4 regions of the Vibrio alginolyticus NBRC 15630 genome follow, and region 1 is predicted to be linked to each of the others. Evidence: predicted binding sites of a transcription regulator. Region 1 holds the regulator's gene; each other region holds the start of a gene.

Region 1 (5,507 bases):
GCGGAGATGCGTGGCGTTTCAGACGACGAGGGTAATTCACCATTCTGGCAATGGCTTCAAGAGCATTTCTTCTCTATCGATTTCACGCTTGCAGATTACCTGACAGGTATCGGCAAGAAAGGCTTTATCGCCGACTTGATGCCGAAACTGCCTATTTACATCAACCTGCTCAGCCCAGAAGCGCAAGCCGTGATTGGTCAAGTACATGACAACACGCGTCCAGCGCTGAAGCTGCTTGAGCGTGAAGGTTTTACCAACCGAGGCTACGTCGACATCTTCGATGGTGGCCCAACGGTTGAGTGTGATCTGCGTAATATTGAGTCGGTACGTCATTCATTCCGTGCGCAAGTCAAAATCTCTGAACATTCCAGCACACAAGACTTCTTGATGTGTAATTCATCTTTCGAGAACTTCCGTGCGACAGTCACTAAAGCGGCGTATGACGCAGAAACACAGAGCGTAATGATCGCACCAGACGTTGCGGATGCACTTTCGGTTGAAGAAGGGGATTTCGTTCGCCTTCTTCCGCAGTAACAGACGACAGAATTTAAGGATAGAAACAATGACACATTGGATTGCAGGTGAATGGGTACAAGGTCAGGGTGAAGCATTTACGTCTCTGTCGCCGTACAACCAAGAAGTGATCTGGCAAGGCAAAGGTGCAACGGCAGAGCAGGTGAACCAGGCGGTATCTGCAGCGCGTGAAGCGTTTATTGACTGGAAAAAGCGCCCATTTTCAGAGCGTGAGGCAATCGTGTTGGCTTTTGCGGAGAAAGTAAAAGAGAACAGCGAAAAAATCGCCGAAGTGATTGCCAAAGAAACCGGTAAGCCGATTTGGGAAACGCGCACTGAAGCAGCAGCCATGGCAGGTAAAATTGCCATTTCGATTCGCGCTTATCATGACCGCACTGGTGAGGCGAGCCGTGAAGCAGCAGGCAACCAAATCGTATTGCGCCACCGCCCATTGGGCGTGATGGCGGTGTTTGGTCCTTACAACTTCCCAGGCCACCTACCAAATGGTCACATTGTGCCAGCGCTACTGGCTGGTAACACGGTAGTCTTCAAACCGTCTGAGCAAACGCCATGGACGGGTGAATTGGCGATGAAGCTATGGGAAGAAGCCGGTTTGCCGAAAGGCGTGATTAACCTTGTTCAAGGCGCTAAAGAAACTGGTATCGCCCTAGCTGACGCAAAAGGCATTGATGGCGTACTGTTTACGGGTAGCGCGAATACGGGGCATGTATTACACCGTCAATTTGCGGGTCAACCAGGCAAGATGCTCGCACTAGAAATGGGGGGTAATAACCCGATGGTGATCTCTGATAAATATGGTGATTTGGATGCCACGGTTTACACCATCATCCAGTCAGCGTTTATCAGTGCTGGGCAGCGTTGTACGTGTGCTCGTCGTTTGTATGTGCCATTGGGTGAAAAAGGCGATGCGCTTATCACCAAGCTCGTTGAAGCGACACGCAATATTCGCGTAGACCAACCATTTGCAGAACCTGCGCCATTTATGGGACCGCAAATTTCGGTCGTGGCAGCCAAGTTTATTCTTGATGCACAAGCTAATCTACAGTCTCTTGGCGGTGAAAGCTTGATTGAAGCGAAAGCAGGAGAGGCGGCGTTTGTTTCTCCTGGTATCATTGATGTAACGAACATTGCTGAGTTACCAGATGAAGAATACTTCGGCCCACTTCTGCAAGTGGTGCGCTACGAAGGATTAGACAAAGCCGTAGCGCTAGCAAACGATACGCGCTTTGGTTTATCTGCTGGCTTGGTTTCAACCGACGACCAAGAGTGGGAATACTTCGTGGACCACATTCGTGCCGGCATCGTGAACCGCAACCGCCAGTTAACGGGTGCAAGTGGTGATGCACCATTTGGTGGTCCGGGGGCGTCGGGTAACTTGCGTCCAAGCGCTTACTACGCAGCAGATTACTGTGCGTACCCAATGGCATCAATGGAAGGTCAAGAAACTGTCTTGCCTGCAACATTGAGTCCAGGTGTAGCGCTATAAGATTTAATAATAGAGTCGCAACTATGCATTGCGGCTCACCTTGCCGGCGCATCATTTAGGTATGGGTTGTAGTGATCGTTGGCAGAACACGAAAAGTGAGCAAAGACTCGGAAAAGCGTGTTGACTGACTGGCATTTACCGTCACAGGTTGATGGTTGCTCGTTCATTATTCTGGACAACTTTTGTTGTGAACGAGCAGCCAACTTCCGCTTACCTTTAAACTCTACATCTCGTAACAAGGAGTCGTTATGACGCCCGATGTGTTATTTGAATCGCTATGGCAAGATTACATTCAACGTCTTTGCCCTTCGGCGGCTAAAGTGCATCAGCTGCTTCAAGAAGATGAGCCTCTGATTAATGATCATATAGCTTTACGTACCTTCAATATCGCGCCTCTTGGTATTGAAACTCTAGCTAAGCCATTTGTAGCTATTGGTTACAAGGCGTGTGGTGATTACGTTTTCGAAAGCAAAAAGCTGGTTGCTAAGCACTATGAGCACCCAGATCCGAAGAAACCTAAAGTATTTATTAGTGAGCTAAAAGTTGAAGAGTGCTCGTCTGAGCTACAAGAGATTGTGAAAAATTTGGTGGCACAAGTCGATGCTGACAAGCTGAACGATAGCGCATTCTTACATGGTGGACGCTTGTGGGATTTAAGCTTTGCTGATTACCAAACGTTGGCTAAAGAAAGTGAGTACGCATCTTGGCTTGCGGCGCATGGTTACGGAGCAAACCACTTCACGGTGAGCGTTAACCAGCTCAATGAATATGAAGAAGTGAAGCAGGTAAACGATCATCTGCGTACCGCTGGGTTTACCATTAATGAAAATGGTGGTGAAGTGAAGGGCACTCCTGAGGTGTTGCTAGAGCAGTCATCGACCATGGCAGATAAAGTAGCGGTTCGTTTTAGCGAAGGCACTGAAATTATCCCTGGCGGGTTTTATGAATTTGCTAAGCGCTATCCGATGGAAAATGGTGATTTGTACCCAGGTTTCGTGGCCGCTTCAGCTGACAAAATCTTTGAAAGTACGAATGGCTAAGTTTTAGGGTTAACCTGTTAAGCTTACTCATTAGTGTTCGCTGCACCCTATCTCATTTGGTCATGAGCAAATAAAAAGCCACCAATGTTGCCATTGGTGGCTTTTATAATTTTGTTCGTGTCACTCTAGTTTGAGATTAACGAGTACCGTAAACCACGATGGTTTTACCGTGAGCAGAGATTAGGTTCTGCTCTTCTAGCATCTTCAAAATACGACCTACTGTCTCACGAGAACAGCCAACAATTTGACCGATTTCTTGACGAGTGATCTTGATTTGCATGCCGTCTGGGTGAGTCATTGCGTCTGGTTGTTTTGCAAGGTTCAGAAGCGTCTGAGCGATACGACCAGTTACGTCTAGGAACGCCAGGTCACCCACTTTTTGGCTAGTTACTTGAAGACGACGAGCCATCTGCGCAGAAAGACGCATTAGGATGTCTGGGTTTACTTGGATAAGCTGACGGAACTTCTTGAAAGAAATTTCAGCAACTTCACAAGGAGATTTAGCACGAACCCAAGCTGTGCGCTCTTGGTCTTCCTCGAATAGACCAAGTTCACCAATAAAGTCTCCTTGGTTTAGGTAAGAAAGGATCATCTCCTTACCTTCTTCGTCTTTGATAAGAACCGCAACAGAACCTTTAACGATGTAGTACAAAGTTTCTGCCTTTTCGCCCGCGTGAATTAGCGTGCTCTTTGAAGGGTACTTATGAATATGACAGTGTGAAAGAAACCACTCTAATGTTGGGTCGGTTTGAGGTTTACCTAGAACCATAATATCTCACTTCCTCTGCAGGGTACGCTTGCGCTATCCATATTTTAGCTAAGCCTGAATTAGGCCTACTAGAATAAGAGCACTTTTTATATGCTGCAAGCTCTCTTGTGTTTCGGTAAGAAATAGTATCCTTTTTCGAAAACGATTTCTTGATTTTAATCGTGCCATGATTGAGATTTTGTAAGCAAAACTGTGCACATGATCACGGTATGAAAAGTAAACATCTTCGCAGGCAGGTTTTTAGCCAATTTTCCCTGTTTCGATGAGCTGTTGTAGGATAGGCCGAACTATGAGCTCCATTGCAAAGCTCATCTTACCGCCGGGTACGACAATCGTGTTGTGGCGTGACATGAATGAGCCATCAATCATGGCCAGCAGATATGGGAAGTCGACATTCTTGATACCGCGTAGGCGAATCACCACAAAACTCTCATCCAAACTAGGGATGCCTTTTGCATTAAGTGGGTTGGAAGTATCAACGGTCGGTACGCGCTGGAAGTTGATGTGAGTACGAGAAAACTGCGGAGTGATATAGTTGAGGTAATCGTCCATGGATCGCACGATTGAGTCCATTACCGCTTCACGCGAATGGCCGCGATCGCGAGTGTCACGTACGAATTTTTGGATCCACTCTAAGTTCACAATCGGCACCATGCCAATTAAGAAATCCACATGTTGAGCAACATTAACATCGCCATCGACCACGCCACCATGTAACCCTTCATAAAACAGCACGTCGCTGTTTTCGGGTAAGTCTTGCCACGGTGTAAACGTGCCTGGCATTTGATTGTAGGGAACCGCTTCGTCAAACGTGTGCAGATAACGGCGCACGCTGCCAGTACCGTCATGCCCGAACTTACGGAAAAACTCTTCTAATCCCGGGAAGTCATTAGCTTGTGGGCCAAAGTAGCTAATGTGTCGACCTTGCTCGCGGGCTTTGCGAATTTCGATGTCCATTTCTGGGCGAGTAAAGCGATGGAAGCTATCGCCTTCAACCCATGCGGGTTTAACGTTCATCATATTGAACATTTTACGGAAGGCTTCAGATGTAGTGGTCGTGCCGGCACCGGACGAACCAGTAACCGCAATAATTGGGTGTTTAGCTGACATGACAAACCTTGTCGAAAATTACTTACCTGTAATGTGCAGTAGAGTTACTACTGCACGGTCGATATCCCACTATAGCACGTAACAATACCTTGTCATCGAGTGGGATACGGTAAAATGTGAAGGGTCTAAAATTTTGTTTTATGCTGAATATCGACGGTTTCGTGTAGCTCAGAGAACACGATAACCGCTTCACCTTTTTCCAATTGAGCTTTAACTTGATCAATTTTGTCTTGCAAAGAAACCTCGACGGTTCCGTAATCCGTTCCTTCGCGTAAGACGAATTCACGAATTAAGTTTTCCAATGTTTCCGGCGCAATGTCTTGCCATGGAATGATCATAAATACCTCTAACTTTTATGATGAGCGGCTAGTTTACTGCGTTCGTTGCTTGGATACAGCAGAAAGGTAATCTGCGGCGATACTTTCGTAATACGCAGGCAGCGCTTCCTCCAACCAAAACTTAGGTTTTAACGCCGTTCCTGTCAGGAAGCCAACATGGCCGCCGTGCTCAAAGAGACGGTAATCAATGTTATCTGGCAGAACAAACTTCGGGATCACATCGTCGGTCA
Region 2 (5,507 bases), on a different replicon from region 1:
TGAGAACGCCTACTTTATCAAGCAGCGTGAAGCGGGTTACGAAAATAAATCGATTCTGGAAATCATCCGTGAGATGTACCAGTACGGTGATATGCTCACCATGTCAGCTAAGAAAGACCCGATGGTAAACATTGGTGGCATGTGTTGTATTCGTGATCATAAGGAGTTGTTCCAGGCGGTGCAGACACGTTGTGTACCCATGGAAGGATTTGTGACATACGGTGGTATGGCTGGGCGTGATATGGAAGCGCTCGCTCGCGGTTTGTATGAAGCGGCAGATGAAGATTTTCTTCACTACCGAATTAGCCAAGTTCAATACTTAGGTGAGCGCTTACGTGAAGGCGGTATTCCAATTCAATACCCAACGGGTGGTCACGCAGTGTTTGTGGATGCCGCTAAGATTTTGCCACATATTCCAGCGGATCAGTTTCCTGCGCAGGTATTGTGTAATGCTTTGTACTTGGAAGCGGGTATTCGAGCAGTAGAGATAGGTTCGTTGCTGCTTGGTCGAGATCCGGAAACGGGTAAACAAAAAGCGTCAGAGCTTGAGTTGATGCGTTTGACCATTCCACGTCGTGTCTACACAAACGATCATATGGATTACATTGCGGATGCGATTATCGAACTGAAAAATCGTGCACATGAGTTAAAAGGGCTCACTTTCGAGTACGAGCCACCAGTGCTGCGCCACTTTACTGCTCGATTTAAAGAGATCGATTAACTCAAGTTTAAATCTAGATAAGCAAAAGGCCGCGAGTTTCGCGGCCTTTTTCGATTCGCTTATTTCTTAGCGTTACATTTACGCCAACTCTAATGTGATGCGAACGAACTGGTCGTCTTGATACTGCACTTCATAATTGAAGGTACCACTGGCGTAAATGCTGCCAAGGAAAAGCGAACGTTGACTCATTGGTCCGCGGAACAGCATCGAAATAGGAGCGATTAGGGCGTTATTATCATCGAAGTGCTGATTTAAGTTCTCAGAAAGCACACACAGCAAACAGCCGTGTTGGTCGTGAGATAAGTCGACGTCTTCCGGTCGCGATAATAACACGGTAGTCCCCAGTTTCTTCTCAATCTCGTTGATCAGCAGCAAGTAGCTATCTAGATCGGGTTGAGGGTTGCTGGGTTTGTCTGCACCGACGCAGCGCTCGAGTAATACTTCCAGATTTCCGTTCTCACCTTTTGCCTGCTGAGTCAAAGACTTTAACGGCTTTTTAATCAGCTTATAGCGATTACTCTTCAGTTTTGGTTTCAGCCATTTCTGAAGTAAGTCATTACGTTCTTTAAGGGAGAGGCCATGCGAGGACGCGTGAATTTTAAAGTGCAGGTGTAATAAAGCGTGAACCGCAAGCTCACTCAGAAGTTGATTAGCATCTGTAGACTGTCTCGCCTGCTTAGAACTTTGCATTACACTCGAACAAAATTAGGGAAGAAGGATAATGGTGCCGAGAGAGGGACTCGAACCCTCACACCAAAGGCACTAGCACCTCATGCTAGCGTGTCTACCAATTTCACCATCTCGGCATCATGATGCTCTGAATACTCAGAGGCCTCGAAAGAAGCAACGCGAATTATAACCAAAATCCACCTGTTGGCGAGAGCAAAATGACGAATTTTGGCTCTTTCGAGTTTGATTGCATATTTATTGGTCACTTTTATGTTTTTTACCATCAACGCCTATCCTTATGCCCTTACTTTTATTAATAGTATGACGACAAAAGAGTGCTTTTGCCTAAATTTTGAACGCTTGAACGTTTGCGTAAATAAATGTGATGAATATCTCTTTTTGTTGGCTATACTTGCGTCCCGTTTAAGCGGGAATTAGGGTTTAGTTGTTCAGGACCCTTACCCATACAAGCCGTCACATGGAGCAGGCCAAGCAACATGCTCGCCAGCAGTGAATGACCCCACGGACCGGACCAGCTACGTTCAATTGCTTGTATAAGGTAAAAATAAGATGTCGAACTATTCGTTCTGTCTGCATTCTGGATCTAAAAGTGAGTTATCACTCGCTGCGTTGTCCCTTTCTTCTGCCAATTCCTTTGGCTCTTTTTTCTTTTTCAACGTTTAGTAGGTCCAGCTCATGAGTGTTCTATTTAGTCTATTTGGTATTGTTGCACTGCTAGGTTGTGCTTTCCTACTTTCTGAAGGTCGTTCTTCCATTAATTGGAAAACTGTATCTCGCGCCTTGATGCTACAAATGGGGTTTGCTGCGTTAGTGCTCTATTTCCCGTTGGGTCAAGCGGCGCTAGCGAGTTTAAGTAATGGTGTCGCGGGGCTACTCAGCTTTGCTGATGAAGGGATTAAATTCCTCTTTGGTGACCTCGCTTCTTCTGGCTTTATCTTCGCTATTCGTGTCCTTCCTATCATCATCTTCTTCAGTGCTCTTATCTCCGCCCTTTACTATTTGGGCATTATGCAAAAAGTGATTCAATTTATTGGCGGCGCTATCCAGAAGTTCTTGGGTACGAGTAAAGCAGAGTCTTTGGTTGCAACAGGGAACATTTTCTTATCTCAAGGCGAGTCACCACTTCTTATTCGTCCATTTCTTTCTAACATGACTCGCTCTGAACTGTTTGCTGTGATGGCTGGTGGTATGGCTTCAGTGGCGGGCAGTGTGCTTGGTGGTTATGCTGGTTTGGGGGTCGACCTCAAATACTTGATCGCGGCAAGCTTTATGGCAGCACCAGGTAGTTTGATGATGGCAAAAATCATCGTTCCTGAGCGTCAAACGCCAAGCGATTACAACAATATTGAGCTAGATAAATCAGAAGAAAGCAACGTAATTGATGCGCTAGCAAGCGGTGCCATGGGCGGTATGAAAGTTGCCGTTGCTGTTGGTACCATGCTTATCGCTTTCGTGAGTGTTATCGCGATGGTGAACACGGGGTTAGAAAACTTGGGTGAGATACTTGGTTTCTCTGGCGTAACGCTACAAGCGATTTTTGGTTATTTGTTTGCACCTCTAGCGTGGTTGATTGGTGTGCCAAGCCACGAAATTCTAGCTGCGGGTTCATACATTGGTCAGAAAGTGGTGATGAATGAGTTTGTTGCGTTTATCGATTTTGTGCAGCACAAAGCGACACTGTCTGAGCATACTCAAATTATTATCACTTTTGCGTTGTGTGGTTTTGCGAACATTGGCTCAATTGCGATTCAGTTGGGCTCTATCGGCGTGATGGCACCTGAGCGCCGCAAAGATGTTGCAAGTCTAGGCCTAAAAGCGGTTGCTGCTGGTACACTCGCTAACCTGATGAGTGCGTGCTTAGCGGGCATTTTTATCTCTCTCTAATTTAGATTGAAGATCCACACTAAAAACCCGCCATTTAGGCGGGTTTTGTTATTTCTAAGGCTTGGGCATTAAGCCGTAAGGTATCGATTTAAAAGCCTCTGGGTGCTCTTGATAAGTTGGCGCTTTATGTACCCCTTTCCAATCGAGCAGCATGATGGCTAGCACGTTACGGTGTTCGCCGTACTTGAGATCAAAGTTACCGTCGACCGACGGAATCATCCCTTTTTCTGCGTTGATTGCGTGACGAATGGCTTGGCGGGTTTTCTTTACGACCGGATCATGGTCCAAGCCTGCTAACAAAAACGAAATGCCGACTTCCGCAATCACGTCTTCTTTGGCGCGCAGTAGGATAGTGTCGATGTTGTTGCGAAAGTAATCATAAATCCATTGGTGTTTCTTCTCGCTTACTCGCTCCTGATAATACTTTGAATCGGCAAAGATGATGTGCGTCATACCATAGAGTTTGTTCCAATACTGCTGAGCTGAAAGCATCTTATCTTTATCGTCGGGGTAGGTGTTCCGGAAGGTTTGAGTGAATTCCTCGACCACATCTTGCTCTCCTAGCTGACGAAGCCAGTAGACTTGGTTTGCAAGCTGAGCTGCCCATGCCTCTATCATCTCTTTGTCCGTAACGTAACGCGAGAAATCGTAGCGCCTAATAATTTTTCTCAGCGTTTTGTCTTGTTTATGTTGTAGGCCATATTCGTTTGCTCTTGCCATTGCGCCAAGCAAATCCACACCAAGATAAAGGTACTCAGGATGGTGTTTAGTCACGGTATAGCGTCGCTGACCTCGTTCGGTTTCTTTCTCTTGATACGTGGTCAGCCTTTGAGATGAATAGAGAATGATGTCTTCTGGTTCAACGACTTCATTAGCAAATTGGTTTAACCGGCTGGCTACTTGTGCCATGTCGGTCCAAATGGCAGCGTGATATTTCTCATCTAATGTTTGGCGGTACATGCGTAAGCCAAAATGGCCCTCTTTAAACGCCGGGAAAGTGAACAGTTCCTGTTCGTAGGTACTACGAATCAACTGCGCTGATTGAGTATTATCGAGAAGCGGTACCTCTTCCTGTGATGCCTGAGCTGCAAAGGTAAGTGAGCAAGAGAGTAAGACCGCTAAGCTAAGAGGTTTAATACGCATAAATCCATTCCCTATGAAGTCCTGAACCTAAACCTACCATCAATATTAATTGAGAATGTAAAAGCTGAGTCAATAGTTAAAAATTTGCCTAAAAGTCAGGTTGATACGTTCATCTTTGGTTTTCGCGGTTTTTGGTACGCAGTGCTTCCAGTGATGCTGTAGCTCGCCAGCCATAATCAGTAAGGAGCCGTGAGAAAGCTCATATTCAATCTCAGTTTTACAATGTAAATTTCTAAGCAAAAATCGACGTGTTTCACCTAAGTTCAAAGATGCGATAACAGGGTTTCTACCTAACTCTGGTTCATTATCTTGGTGCCAGCCCATTGAGTCTTGACCGTGTCGATATAAGTTAGCGAGAACAGAATTAAAAGTGACATCAGCAACTGATTCACAACGCACTTTGAGCTGAGTTAACTCAGGAGTCCAAGGGTGAGGCTGCATGGTTAAGCCTGAGTAAGTATATGCTGCATCACCGTGCCACGCTTGTAAGCGAGGTTGAAGTACTGACTTGCCGAACATAGTAATGTGTTCTTGGTGCCATGGCAGTGTCTTTCGAAGTTGGTCAAAGTAATTATCCGCCTCAAGATGGCTAAGAAAATGAGGATCATAATAAAGTTTTCCTCTTTCTACTTCTTGCCATAGATCGCCGCCAAATAAATCGCCTTGTTGATGCATCATCTCACACCTAAAACATAAAAGTTGTCAATCACTGTTACCTTTCTGATTATGATTGGTTATTCTTGTGATAATAAGAATTTTAACAATAAATAAAAAATCTCGTAGTTGTATACGAGTTGTGGGGAGAAAATGCGTTATTTACCCAGAAAGCGATGCTATTTTGCATTGTTCTTCCTCACCTTTTTCGCTTTGTGTATTGGGGTTATTGAGCTGTTAAATCGAAACCAGCAAGAGCTTCACAAAGAGCGAGTTCAAGTTGAGGCCAAAGAACAACTTTCCATTCTCCGTTCCAATTTGGAAGCGGTACTTATGGCGGATATCTACAAAGCCAGTACTTTAGCGACACTCATTACGTTACTTCCTAAAAATCAAGAAGAAGAATTGAGTATCG
Region 3 (5,507 bases), 610 kb from region 1:
CGTGATGCCGTCTTCTGTGAATTCGATGTCCACATCTTCCGTTTTCATCAACGCAACGTACTGCTCTGTTAGAGAGGCTTTTGGTTCTGTCAGAATGCGTTTGAAGTCGTTACTGCTTAGTGCTTCTAGCTCAACACGAATTGGTAGACGACCTTGCAATTCTGGGATCAAGTCAGATGGTTTTGCCACTTGGAATGCACCAGATGCAACAAACAGAATGTGGTCTGTTTTTACCATGCCGTGCTTAGTTGATACCGTGCTGCCTTCAATCAATGGAAGTAGGTCGCGCTGAACACCTTCGCGTGAAACGTCTGGGCCTGAGCTTTCGCCGCGTTTACAGATTTTGTCGATCTCATCGATAAATACGATGCCGTTGTTTTCAACGTTGAAAATCGCTGCTTCTTTCAGCTCTTCTTGGTTAACCAGTTTTGCCGCTTCTTCTTCCGCTAACGCTTTCATTGCGTCTTTGATTTTCAGCTTACGTTTTTTCTTAGTGTCGCCAGCGAGGTTTTGGAACATGCCTTGCAGCTGGTTAGTCATCTCTTCCATACCAGGAGGCGCCATGATCTCTACGCCCATTTGTGGTGCGGCTACGTCGATTTCAATTTCTTTATCGTCTAGTTGGCCTTCACGCAGTTTCTTACGGAAGATCTGGCGAGTGTGAGAAGACTCTTCCGTTTGCTCTGCTTGACCCCAGCTATCACGTGCTGGTGGCAGTAGCGCATCAAGAATGCGTTCTTCCGCTTGCTCTTCTGCGCGGAATTTCACTTTCTCCATCGCTTGTTGATGCGTCATTTTCACAGCGACATCTGTTAGGTCACGGATGATGGTTTCAACTTCTTTACCAACGTAACCCACTTCGGTGAATTTTGTCGCTTCAACTTTGATGAAAGGGGCATTTGCCAGTTTTGCGAGGCGTCGTGCGATTTCAGTCTTACCAACACCAGTAGGGCCAATCATCAAGATGTTTTTTGGCGTCACTTCGGCACGCAAGCTTTCTTCAAGCTGCATGCGGCGCCAGCGGTTACGAAGTGCAATCGCAACCGAACGCTTGGCTTTTTCTTGACCGATAATGTGGCGGTTCAATTCATGAACGATTTCGCGAGGCGTCATTTCAGACATATTCTTTCCTTACTTCGTTACGATTACGCGGTTGGTTTTTCAGGCTCTACTGCTGAGTCTAGCTCTTCTACCGTGTGGTGATGGTTAGTGAAGACACAAATATCACCCGCGATATTGAGAGCTTTTTCCGCGATCTCACGAGCATCTAGATCTGTGTTTTCTAGTAGGGCGGTTGCGGCAGCTTGTGCGTAAGCACCACCAGAGCCAATCGCAATCAGGTCGTGTTCTGGCTGTACGACATCACCATTACCGGTAATGATTAACGATGCGGTTTCGTCGGCAACGGCAAGTAATGCTTCGAGCTTGCGCAAAGCACGATCGCTACGCCAGTCTTTGGCTAGCTCAACTGCCGCTTTGGTTAGGTGACCTTGGTGCATTTGCAGTTTGCTTTCGAAGCGCTCAAAAAGGGTGAAGGCATCCGCAGTACCGCCGGCAAAGCCCGCTAGTACTTGGTTGTTGTATAGGCGGCGAACTTTGCGCGCATTACCTTTCATTACGGTATTGCCTAGAGATACTTGGCCATCACCCGCGATGACGACTTTATTATTTCGACGTACAGATACAATGGTAGTCACAGTCGACCTCTTGATTATTTCTCTTTGGATTTAATTCAGTATATGGGGGAGGAGAAATGGGGATTCAAGGGGGCAAAAAGAAAGGCCCTAGGATCTTAGCTCCTAGGGCCTGAGTTTAAAGATTTTCTTTCCAAATCGCGCACGGCTCGATTTTCGCGCGTTGCAGTTTATGACGGTCACGTTCTGCATCACGTTTGAACTTATACGGACCTAGCACCACGCGATACCATGAACTGCCTTCTTTCTTACGAATCTTGCTCGACATCCCTTGGAACGCGATTGCAAGCTTGCGCTCTTCGGCTTGTGCCTGAGTTTTGTACGCGCCACACTGCATGATGTAAGGAATTTTAGAAACTTCAATTTCTTTGGCCACAACTTCAACTTCACGTTTCGGTAGTGACTCAACATATTCCCATTTTTCTTCTGGTGGTGGCGGCAAGTCTTTTTTCGGCTTTGGTTTGCTTACAGTGGTTGTTGGCTGCTTCACGACTGGTTGTTTAGGTTCTGGGTCGCTACTCAAAAGGTAAAGACCATAGCCAAAACCGCCCACGAGCAAGATAGCGAGCAGGCCACTGCGCCAAGGTTTTTTTCTTCTCGGCGGCTGTTTTTTTGTCGACTTTTTTGGGGCGCCTCGCCCCCGTCTTACATAATCTCTATTTGCCACGGTTATTTCTGGTCATCAAGGATTCTTGCAAATATGTTAATCCAGAACGAGTTGAGAAAACACCCTATTGATAGAATCTTGATAGCTAAAGCGCGACAACGCCCGAGTGTAGGGGAGTGTGTTTCTGTTCTCGCTTATATTTATTCGGGGATATACAAAAAGCAGGAGGGGTAAATAAAAAAGCGGCGCCTTAGCACCGCTTTGGGGATGAATACCTAATCTTTAGGTTAAGGGCGCTGTGGTGGCGCTGCACTTCCACGAATGACGAGATTAGTTTCAAGCAGACGCGAGCCTGAATGCACGTCGTGGCCTTTTAACATCTCGAGCATCATTAGCATCGCTTGTCGACCAATCTCATAGCGAGGTTGAGAGATGGTGGTCAACGGTGGATCGCAGTACTGAGCGAAGTTAATGTCATCAAAGCCCACAACAGAGAGATCTTGCGGTACTCGTAAGCCAAGCTTTTTCGCTTCTTGAATTGCGCCGATGGCCATTGTGTCACAGTGGCAGAAAATAGCCGTTGGTGGTTCTGGCAATTCGAGCAGTTTACGAACGGCTTTTGCTCCGCCATCAAAAGAAAACTCAGTAATGACACTATATTGTGGATCTTTATTGATGCCGGCACGGCGCAGGGCTTGTTGGTAGCCTTGCTGGCGGAACTGACACAATATTGCTGTATCTGGTCCAGAGATTTGAGCAATGCGTTTATGACCTAATTGAGTCAGGTAATTCACCGCTTCAAATGCTGAGGTCAGGTTATCAATATGTACTGTCGGAAGCTCGAGCTCTGGCGCAAATTCACACGCCATTACCATCGGAGGTAAGTTCTTTTGCTCTGGCTTACTGACATCGAATGGTAGATCTGTACCAAGCAGTAGCATTCCATCTGCCTGCTTAGTAAATACGAGGTTAACGAAAGAGCTTTCGCGTTTCTTCTGTTGTCCGCTATCGCCCAGCAGGACTAGATAGCCATGTTCCATGGCTGCATCTTCAATACCGCGAATAATTTCAGAAAAATAAGGATCACAGATGTCGGGAACGATAGTAACAATGGTTTTTGATTCGTTTCTACGTAAGTTACGCGCTAATGAGTTTGGAGAATAACCCGCTTCAAGTACGGCATCTTCTACTCTCTTTCTTGTAGAAGAAGAGACTTTCTCTGGATTCATTAAGGCTCGAGATACCGTAGCCGTAGACACTCCCGCAAGCTGGGCAACATCCTTCATTGTCGCCATAGTTTTTAACCTCTCATTTATTTTTTGCCAAGATGACGTTATTCCGGTTTGAAATCAGAGTAATCAAACCGAGTTAGAGCTGTATTTGCTCTTCGCTCAGTTCGTGTTAACGAGTGGGAAAATGGATTCTTCACCGCGATATCAATTTGTGGGAATAGTCATTGTTTTAATCTAAGCCTGTGCAAACAAGTCACTTTAGACTTTTCTAATTTGGATAGTCTATTCATTTCTAAAGTGAAAGTTACGGTCTGTTTAACAAAAATTGTAATCTTGGTGTGATTCTGGTCACATTAAATGGTAATTCATTACATAGTTAAACGTTTGCTAGCTGAGATCTTGTGGTTCTATGTCTAAATTCCAGCGTACTTTCTTAGCATTTGGCAACAACTCAATAGCAGGTTTGGCACTGGTTAATAACTTTTGCATCAATGAACGATGCTGAGTTTGCAGTAATAGTTGCCAACGGTATTTACCAGCCCGCTTGGCCAAAGGTGAAGGAGTAGGGCCTAACACCATGCAGGAATCATCGAACAGAGGGTGTGACTCTAACGTAAAGCGAACCTGACGCAGGAAGTCTTCAACTACCTCACTTTGGTTCGCCTCTGCTTTAAACAGAGTCAAGAAACTATAAGGTGGAAGCTGAGCCAATTTGCGTTCTTCCAGAGCAGTCATAGCAAAGTGGCGATAGTCTTTTTGAAGCAGGGCCTGCAGCAAGCTGTGCTCAGGATGGTGGGTTTGTAGGATAACCTCGCCAGGTTTACTTGCGCGGCCGGCACGACCTGCGACTTGAATAAACAACTGCGCTAGTCGCTCGGAAGCGCGGAAGTCACTACTATAGAGAGAGCCATCAACATCCAAAAGAGCAACGAGCGTTACATTTGGAAAATGGTGCCCCTTAGCCAGCATTTGGGTGCCAATCAGAATTTGATGTTCACCTTTACGAATCGATTCAAGGGCATCTTCCAAACTACCTTTGCGACGTGTGCTGTCTCTGTCGATGCGAATGGCGTTGTATTCTGGAAATAACTGAGCCAATTGTTGTTCGAGTTGTTCCGTTCCTACGCCGACGGTAACCAATTGGGTTGAACCACACCCCTGACACTGATGAATTACCGGTTGTTGTGAGCCGCAGTGATGGCAGCGTATTTCGTTGCTGTAATGGTGGAACGTATAGTACGCATCACAGCGTTTACATTCTGCAATCCAACCGCATTCATGGCACATCAAAGCGGGCGAAAAGCCTCGGCGGTTAAGAAACAACATTACTTGATTGCCAGCTTTTAAATGCTTGCGCATCTCGGCAATCAGTTGGGCAGATAAGCCACTTTCTAAATACTGACCTTTTACATCTAACACTTTATTGGTGGTTGGCACGGCAGAGCCAGCTCGTTGGGTTAGTGTTAAATGGTGATATTTGCCTGACAAGGCATTGTGCAATGTCTCCAGTGCAGGTGTGGCTGAGCCCAGAACAATCGGAACTTGTTCTTTATGAGCGCGCATTACAGCAACATCGCGTGCATGATAACGCAAGCTATCTTGCTGTTTGTAAGAGGTGTCATGTTCCTCGTCCACAATGATAATCCCGAGATCAGCAAAAGGCGCGAGTAGGGCAGAGCGTGTGCCGATAATGATTCCGGCCGCTTTGTCGCGTGCAGAAAGCCACGCATTCAGACGCTCCGTCTCGTTTAACCCGGAGTGGATGACGTCAACTGGCACATTAAAACGGCGTTTAAAGCGGTTGATGGTTTGGGGCGTTAAGCCAATCTCTGGTACTAAAACCAAGGCTTGTTTCCCTTGCTCTAAAACTGGCTTGATAAGGTTTAAGTAAACTTCGGTTTTACCAGAGCCAGTTACTCCCTCTAATAAATAGCAAGCAAAGCCTGTTTGGCTATTTACACTTGCAATAGCCAG
Region 4 (5,507 bases), 260 kb from region 1:
TGAACAGTTAGAAGAACTGCGCCATCATGCGCCAGAGCGCATCATCGATACAGTCTGGGGCAGCGGCTTTGTGGGGTCATACATCCTCACCGTGCGTGTTGAAGCGATGGAGCGAGGTGGTCTACTCAAAGACATTACGACACTGTTCGCCAACGAAAAGATCAAAGTGACCAGTATGAAGAACCGAGTCGACTACAGACGTCAACTTGCCATCATGGACTTTGACCTAGAAGTCACCAATATTGAGGTGCTTTCGCGGGTTTCGAAGCGTGTGGAACAGATCAAGGATGTCATGACGGTGAAACGCCTCGGCTAAAACTCTCGTCATAGTTGTCGTTGTAGCGTTGTTGACTGCACGCACTCCGGAGTGCCGGCCCAGGCTCATCACATAGGCGAGCTATGCTCAGGAGTCGCGAAAATTTGTTGCCTTGTCAAAGTAACAATTACTTAGTGAAAGCTGCTGAGAAAATACAATGTGGAAGGTGAGTGGTTTTGGCTGCTCACCTTTTTCTTTAATAGAAAGGTTTAAAGGAACAAAAAATGAGTCATCCAATTGAACAGTTAGAACAAATCATGGCGAAGTTGCGTGACCCAGAAAACGGTTGCCCTTGGGACTTAAAACAAACCTTTGACACCATCGTTCCGCATACTATAGAAGAAACCTACGAAGTGGTGGACGCGATTCAAAATCGAGATTGGCCCAATCTAAAAGAAGAGCTAGGGGATTTGTTGTTTCAGGTGATTTTTTACAGTCAGCTAGCGAAAGAGCAAGAGCTGTTCGACTTTTCGGATGTCGTCGAAACCGTGAACGAAAAACTGACTCGTCGCCACCCGCATGTTTTTTCAGATGTTGAGTTTGAATCTGACGAGGAAATTAACGCGAACTGGGAAGCGGAAAAAGCAAAAGAAAAAGCCCTAGTAGGCAAAGCGGAAGAAAGTATCCTAGACTCAATACCAAACTCTTTGCCGGCACTTTCTCGTGCTACAAAAATTCAGAAAAAATGTGCAAAATTTGGGTTTGATTGGGATTCACTTGGCCCGGTTGTCGATAAAGTACGAGAAGAAATTGACGAAGTCATGGAAGAGGCACTGCAAGTTCAGCCCGATGAAGAGAAAGTTGAGTTGGAGCTCGGTGATTTGCTATTTGCGACTGTCAATTTGGCTCGCCACCTTGATAAAAACCCAGAAGTCGCACTAGGAAAAGCAAACGTAAAGTTTGCGCGACGTTTTAAACAAGTTGAAGGTAAGGTCCAGCAGTCAGGCAAAGTACTTACAGATTGTTCTTTATCAGAACTTGACCATTTTTGGGATGAAGTAAAACAAGAAGAATCGAGGCAGAGGTAAACTGGCAGAATACATAATATAAGGTCAGCTTGTTTGGTTACACGAAAACGGACTTTGGTTTGTCTTTGCTCACTTTGATTTGAAGCAAAAAATAAAAAATTACGGTGTGATAGATTTCACGTTGTGGCGGTAAGGAGCTTCTGGTATATTTATCTCCCGTCCAGAAGCACTCCATTTCCCTCATTCAACCAATTTCAGGTTAAACATGACGACAAATTACATTTTTGTTACTGGCGGGGTTGTATCCTCTCTAGGTAAAGGTATTGCAGCAGCATCTCTTGCGGCTATTCTAGAAGCTCGTGGTCTTAAAGTGACTATGATGAAGCTTGACCCTTACATCAACGTTGACCCGGGCACAATGAGCCCTACTCAGCACGGTGAAGTGTTCGTTACAGAAGATGGCGCAGAGACTGACCTTGACCTTGGTCACTACGAGCGTTTCATCCGTACCAAGATGACCAAGCGTAACAACTTCACTGCAGGTCGTGTTTATGCCGACGTGCTTCGTAAAGAACGTCGTGGTGACTACCTAGGCGCAACTATTCAAGTTATCCCTCATATCACTAACGCAATCAAAGATCGCGTTATTGCAGGTTCTGAAGGCCATGATGTGGCTATCGTTGAAGTTGGCGGTACTGTTGGTGATATCGAATCACTACCATTTATGGAAGCGATTCGTCAGCTAGCTGTTGAGCTAGGCCGTGAGCGCGCAATGTTCATGCACCTAACACTTGTTCCTTACCTAGCGGCAGCGGGCGAAGTGAAAACTAAGCCGACGCAACACTCTGTAAAAGAACTTCTATCTATCGGTATTCAGCCAGACATCCTAGTTTGCCGTAGCGATCGCGTTATTCCTGCGAATGAGCGTAAAAAAATCGCACTGTTCTGTAATGTTCCAGAAAAAGCAGTAATTTCAATGAAGGATGTAGACTCTATCTACAAGATCCCTCAGTTGATTAAATCTCAAGGGCTAGATGACCTTGTGTGTGCTCGCTTTGGTATTACTGCTCCTGAAGCAGACCTTTCTGAATGGGAACAGGTTATCTACGAAGAAGCAAATCCTACTGGTGAAGTAACCATCGGTATGGTTGGTAAATACATTGAATTACCAGATGCATACAAATCTGTGAACGAAGCGCTTAAACACGCTGGCTTGAAAAACCGCCTAAGCGTCACAATTAAGTATGTAGACTCACAAGATATCGAAACAAAAGGCGTTGAACTTCTAGAAGGTTTGGACGCAATCCTAGTACCAGGTGGCTTCGGCGATCGTGGTATTGAAGGCAAGATCCGTGCGGCTCAATATGCACGTGAAAATAACGTGCCTTACCTAGGTATTTGTTTGGGTATGCAAGTTGCACTAATCGAATACGCGCGTAACGTTGCGGGTATGGAAGGTGCACATTCAACAGAATTTAACAAAGAGACTAAGTACCCTGTGGTAGGTTTGATCACAGAGTGGGTAGACGAATCAGGTAGCGTAGAAGAGCGTACTGAAAAGTCTGACCTAGGCGGTACGATGCGTCTTGGTTCACAGCTGTGTCACCTAGAGAAAGGGACTAAAGCTCGTGAACTGTACGGTAGCGCGACGATCCATGAACGTCACCGTCACCGTTACGAAGTGAATAACGTGCTTCGTCCGCAAATCGAAAAAGCAGGCCTAAAAGTATCAGGTCTATCTGCGGACAAGAAGTTAGTGGAAATGATTGAGAACCCAGCTCACCCATGGTTTGTAGCGGCTCAGTTCCACCCAGAATTCACCTCGACTCCTCGCGATGGACATCCATTGTTTGCAGGTTTTGTTAAGGCTGCGGGCCAAAACGCACGCGGCGAATTCGAGAAGTAAAAGGATACGGGCGGCGGCGAAGGTTGTGCTGCTGCCCTTTAAGATTGACATTTATATTTGAAACGAGAGGAAACATTAATGTCTAAGATCGTTAAAGTTCTAGGTCGTGAAATCATCGACTCACGTGGTAACCCAACTGTAGAAGCTGAAGTACACCTAGAAGGCGGTTTCGTAGGTATGGCGGCAGCTCCATCTGGCGCATCTACTGGTTCTCGCGAAGCTCTTGAGCTACGTGACGGTGACAAAGCACGTTTCCTAGGTAAAGGTGTTCTTAAAGCAGTTGAAGCTGTAAACGGCCCAATCGCTGAAGCTCTAGTTGGCAAAGACGCTAAAGACCAAGCTGCAATCGACGCAGTAATGATCGAACTAGACGGCACTGAAAACAAATCTAAATTCGGTGCTAACGCTATCCTAGCTGTTTCTCTAGCAAACGCTAAAGCTGCTGCTGCTGCGAAAGGCATGCCTCTATACGAGCACATCGCTGAGCTAAACGGCACTGCAGGTCAGTTCTCTATGCCTCTACCAATGATGAACATCATCAACGGTGGTGAGCACGCAGACAACAACGTTGACATCCAAGAGTTCATGATCCAACCAGTTGGCGCTAAGACTCTTAAAGAAGGTCTACGTATCGGTGCAGAAGTATTCCACAACCTAGCTAAAGTTCTTAAGTCTAAAGGCTACAGCACTGCAGTTGGTGATGAAGGTGGTTTCGCTCCTAACCTTAAATCTAACGCTGAAGCTCTAGAAGTTATCGCAGAAGCTGTTGCAGCTGCTGGTTACGAACTAGGTAAAGACGTTACTCTAGCTATGGACTGTGCTGCATCTGAGTTCTTCGACAAAGAAGCTGGCATCTACAACATGAAAGGCGAAGGTAAAACTTTCACTTCTGAAGAGTTCAACCACTACCTAGCTGAGCTAGCTAACCAATTCCCAATCGTTTCTATCGAAGACGGTCTAGACGAGTCTGATTGGGATGGCTTCAAGCACCAAACTGAACTACTAGGTGACAAGCTTCAACTAGTAGGTGACGATCTATTCGTTACTAACACTAAGATCCTTGCTGAAGGTATCGAGAAAGGCGTAGCTAACTCTATCCTTATCAAGTTCAACCAAATCGGTTCTCTAACTGAGACTCTAGCTGCAATCAAGATGGCTAAAGACGCAGGTTACACAGCAGTAATCTCTCACCGTTCTGGCGAAACTGAAGATGCAACTATCGCTGACCTAGCGGTAGGTACAGCTGCAGGTCAAATCAAAACTGGTTCTATGAGCCGTTCTGACCGTGTTGCTAAGTACAACCAGCTAATCCGTATCGAGGAAGCTCTAGGTGAGCGCGCTCCTTTCAACGGTCTTAAAGAAGTTAAAGGTCAAGCTTAATTCTTAATTGAATTAACCGCTTAACTTAAAGCTTTTGAAAACGCCTCGCACTTGCGGGGCGTTTTTTATATGACGGAAGCTCTAAGTGAGCGCGCTCCTCCATGTTTCAAGGAAGCGGTCTTAAAGAAGTTAAAGGTCAAGCTTAATTCTTATTGAGTAAAGTTTCGCTAAATAGCTTTGTGAAACCATCGCTACGGCGGTTTTTTTGTATTTATAAGTTTGTATTTTTGGCTCTTACTTTGGTCATGGGTAAGGAGCGCTTCCTATGAGCTTGTTTCATTTTGCTGCTTATTTCTTGTAAGGAGCGTGTGAGTCTCCCTTTCTCCCCTAGAGGCAACCTCGCATTTATGCTATATATGTCACCTTATCTAATTCCTTCCGGTACAGAATGTTAGCAGCGATATGCGAATCTTTGTTATAGCCCTTACGCTACTGTTTGGCTTGCTTCAATACACTCTATGGTTTGGTAAAAACGGAGTGTCTGACTACTACACAGTAAAAGATGAAATTGAAGTTCAGCAACAAGTGAACAGCAAGCTAAAAGCTCGCAACAATGAAATGTTCGCTGAGATTGATGACTTAAGGCAAGGTCTTGATGCGATTGAAGAACGTGCGCGTCATGAGCTCGGTTTAGTTAAAGATGGCGAGACTTTTTACCGCATTATAGGTGAGGAAAACCATTAAAATGTTGGATATGAACTCATCGCATATCGCAATTGTGCCTGCTGCTGGTGTAGGGAGCAGAATGAAGGCAGATCGCCCTAAGCAATATTTATTGATCGAAGGTAAAGCGGTACTGGAACATACCGTAGAGAAACTGCTTTCTCACCCAAATATTTCTAAGGTTGTCGTTGCCATTACTGACGGCGACCCATATTACCCAGAATTGTCCATTGCTAAGCACCCAGATGTGATTCGTGTAGCTGGTGGTAAAGAA

What was found. The regulator CRP, encoded in region 1, controls carbon source genes, mostly activating them, when cyclic AMP is high. The targets are predictions, from matches to a motif close to TGTGANNNNNNTCACA.
Region 2: a site for CRP is predicted at 2,000-2,015, ahead of N646_RS18025 (NupC/NupG family nucleoside CNT transporter). Genes of this name have one in related genera too.
Region 3: a site for CRP is predicted at 3,871-3,886, ahead of cytR (DNA-binding transcriptional regulator CytR). Genes of this name have one in related genera too.
Region 4: a site for CRP is predicted at 1,450-1,465, ahead of N646_RS08025 (CTP synthase). Genes of this name have one in related genera too.

What each region holds. Positions count from the first base shown of each region.
Region 1 is NC_022349.1:2,031,183-2,036,689, reverse strand. It holds gene astA (arginine N-succinyltransferase) at 1-534, shown strand, start outside; gene astD (succinylglutamate-semialdehyde dehydrogenase) at 563-2,020, shown strand; gene N646_RS09300 (DUF1338 domain-containing protein) at 2,269-3,060, shown strand; gene crp (cAMP-activated global transcriptional regulator CRP) at 3,197-3,829, opposite strand; gene N646_RS09290 (phosphoribulokinase) at 4,070-4,939, opposite strand; gene N646_RS09285 (YheU family protein) at 5,065-5,277, opposite strand; gene N646_RS09280 (hydrolase) at 5,311-5,507, opposite strand, start outside.
Region 2 is NC_022359.1:598,468-603,974, forward strand. It holds gene N646_RS18010 (tryptophanase) at 1-721, shown strand, start outside; gene N646_RS18015 (DUF2913 family protein) at 800-1,411, opposite strand; tRNA gene N646_RS18020 (tRNA-Leu) at 1,444-1,527, opposite strand; gene N646_RS18025 (NupC/NupG family nucleoside CNT transporter) at 2,087-3,295, shown strand; gene N646_RS18030 (DUF3541 domain-containing protein) at 3,350-4,438, opposite strand; gene N646_RS18035 (alpha-ketoglutarate-dependent dioxygenase AlkB family protein) at 4,508-5,113, opposite strand; gene N646_RS18040 (diguanylate cyclase) at 5,246-5,507, shown strand, end outside.
Region 3 is NC_022349.1:2,636,849-2,642,355, forward strand. It holds gene hslU (HslU--HslV peptidase ATPase subunit) at 1-1,122, opposite strand, end outside; gene hslV (ATP-dependent protease subunit HslV) at 1,146-1,697, opposite strand; gene ftsN (cell division protein FtsN) at 1,813-2,361, opposite strand; gene cytR (DNA-binding transcriptional regulator CytR) at 2,589-3,596, opposite strand; gene priA (primosomal protein N') at 3,921-5,507, opposite strand, start outside.
Region 4 is NC_022349.1:1,774,053-1,779,559, reverse strand. It holds gene relA (GTP diphosphokinase) at 1-316, shown strand, start outside; gene mazG (nucleoside triphosphate pyrophosphohydrolase) at 541-1,344, shown strand; gene N646_RS08025 (CTP synthase) at 1,550-3,190, shown strand; gene eno (phosphopyruvate hydratase) at 3,269-4,570, shown strand; gene ftsB (cell division protein FtsB) at 4,973-5,254, shown strand; gene ispD (2-C-methyl-D-erythritol 4-phosphate cytidylyltransferase) at 5,256-5,507, shown strand, end outside.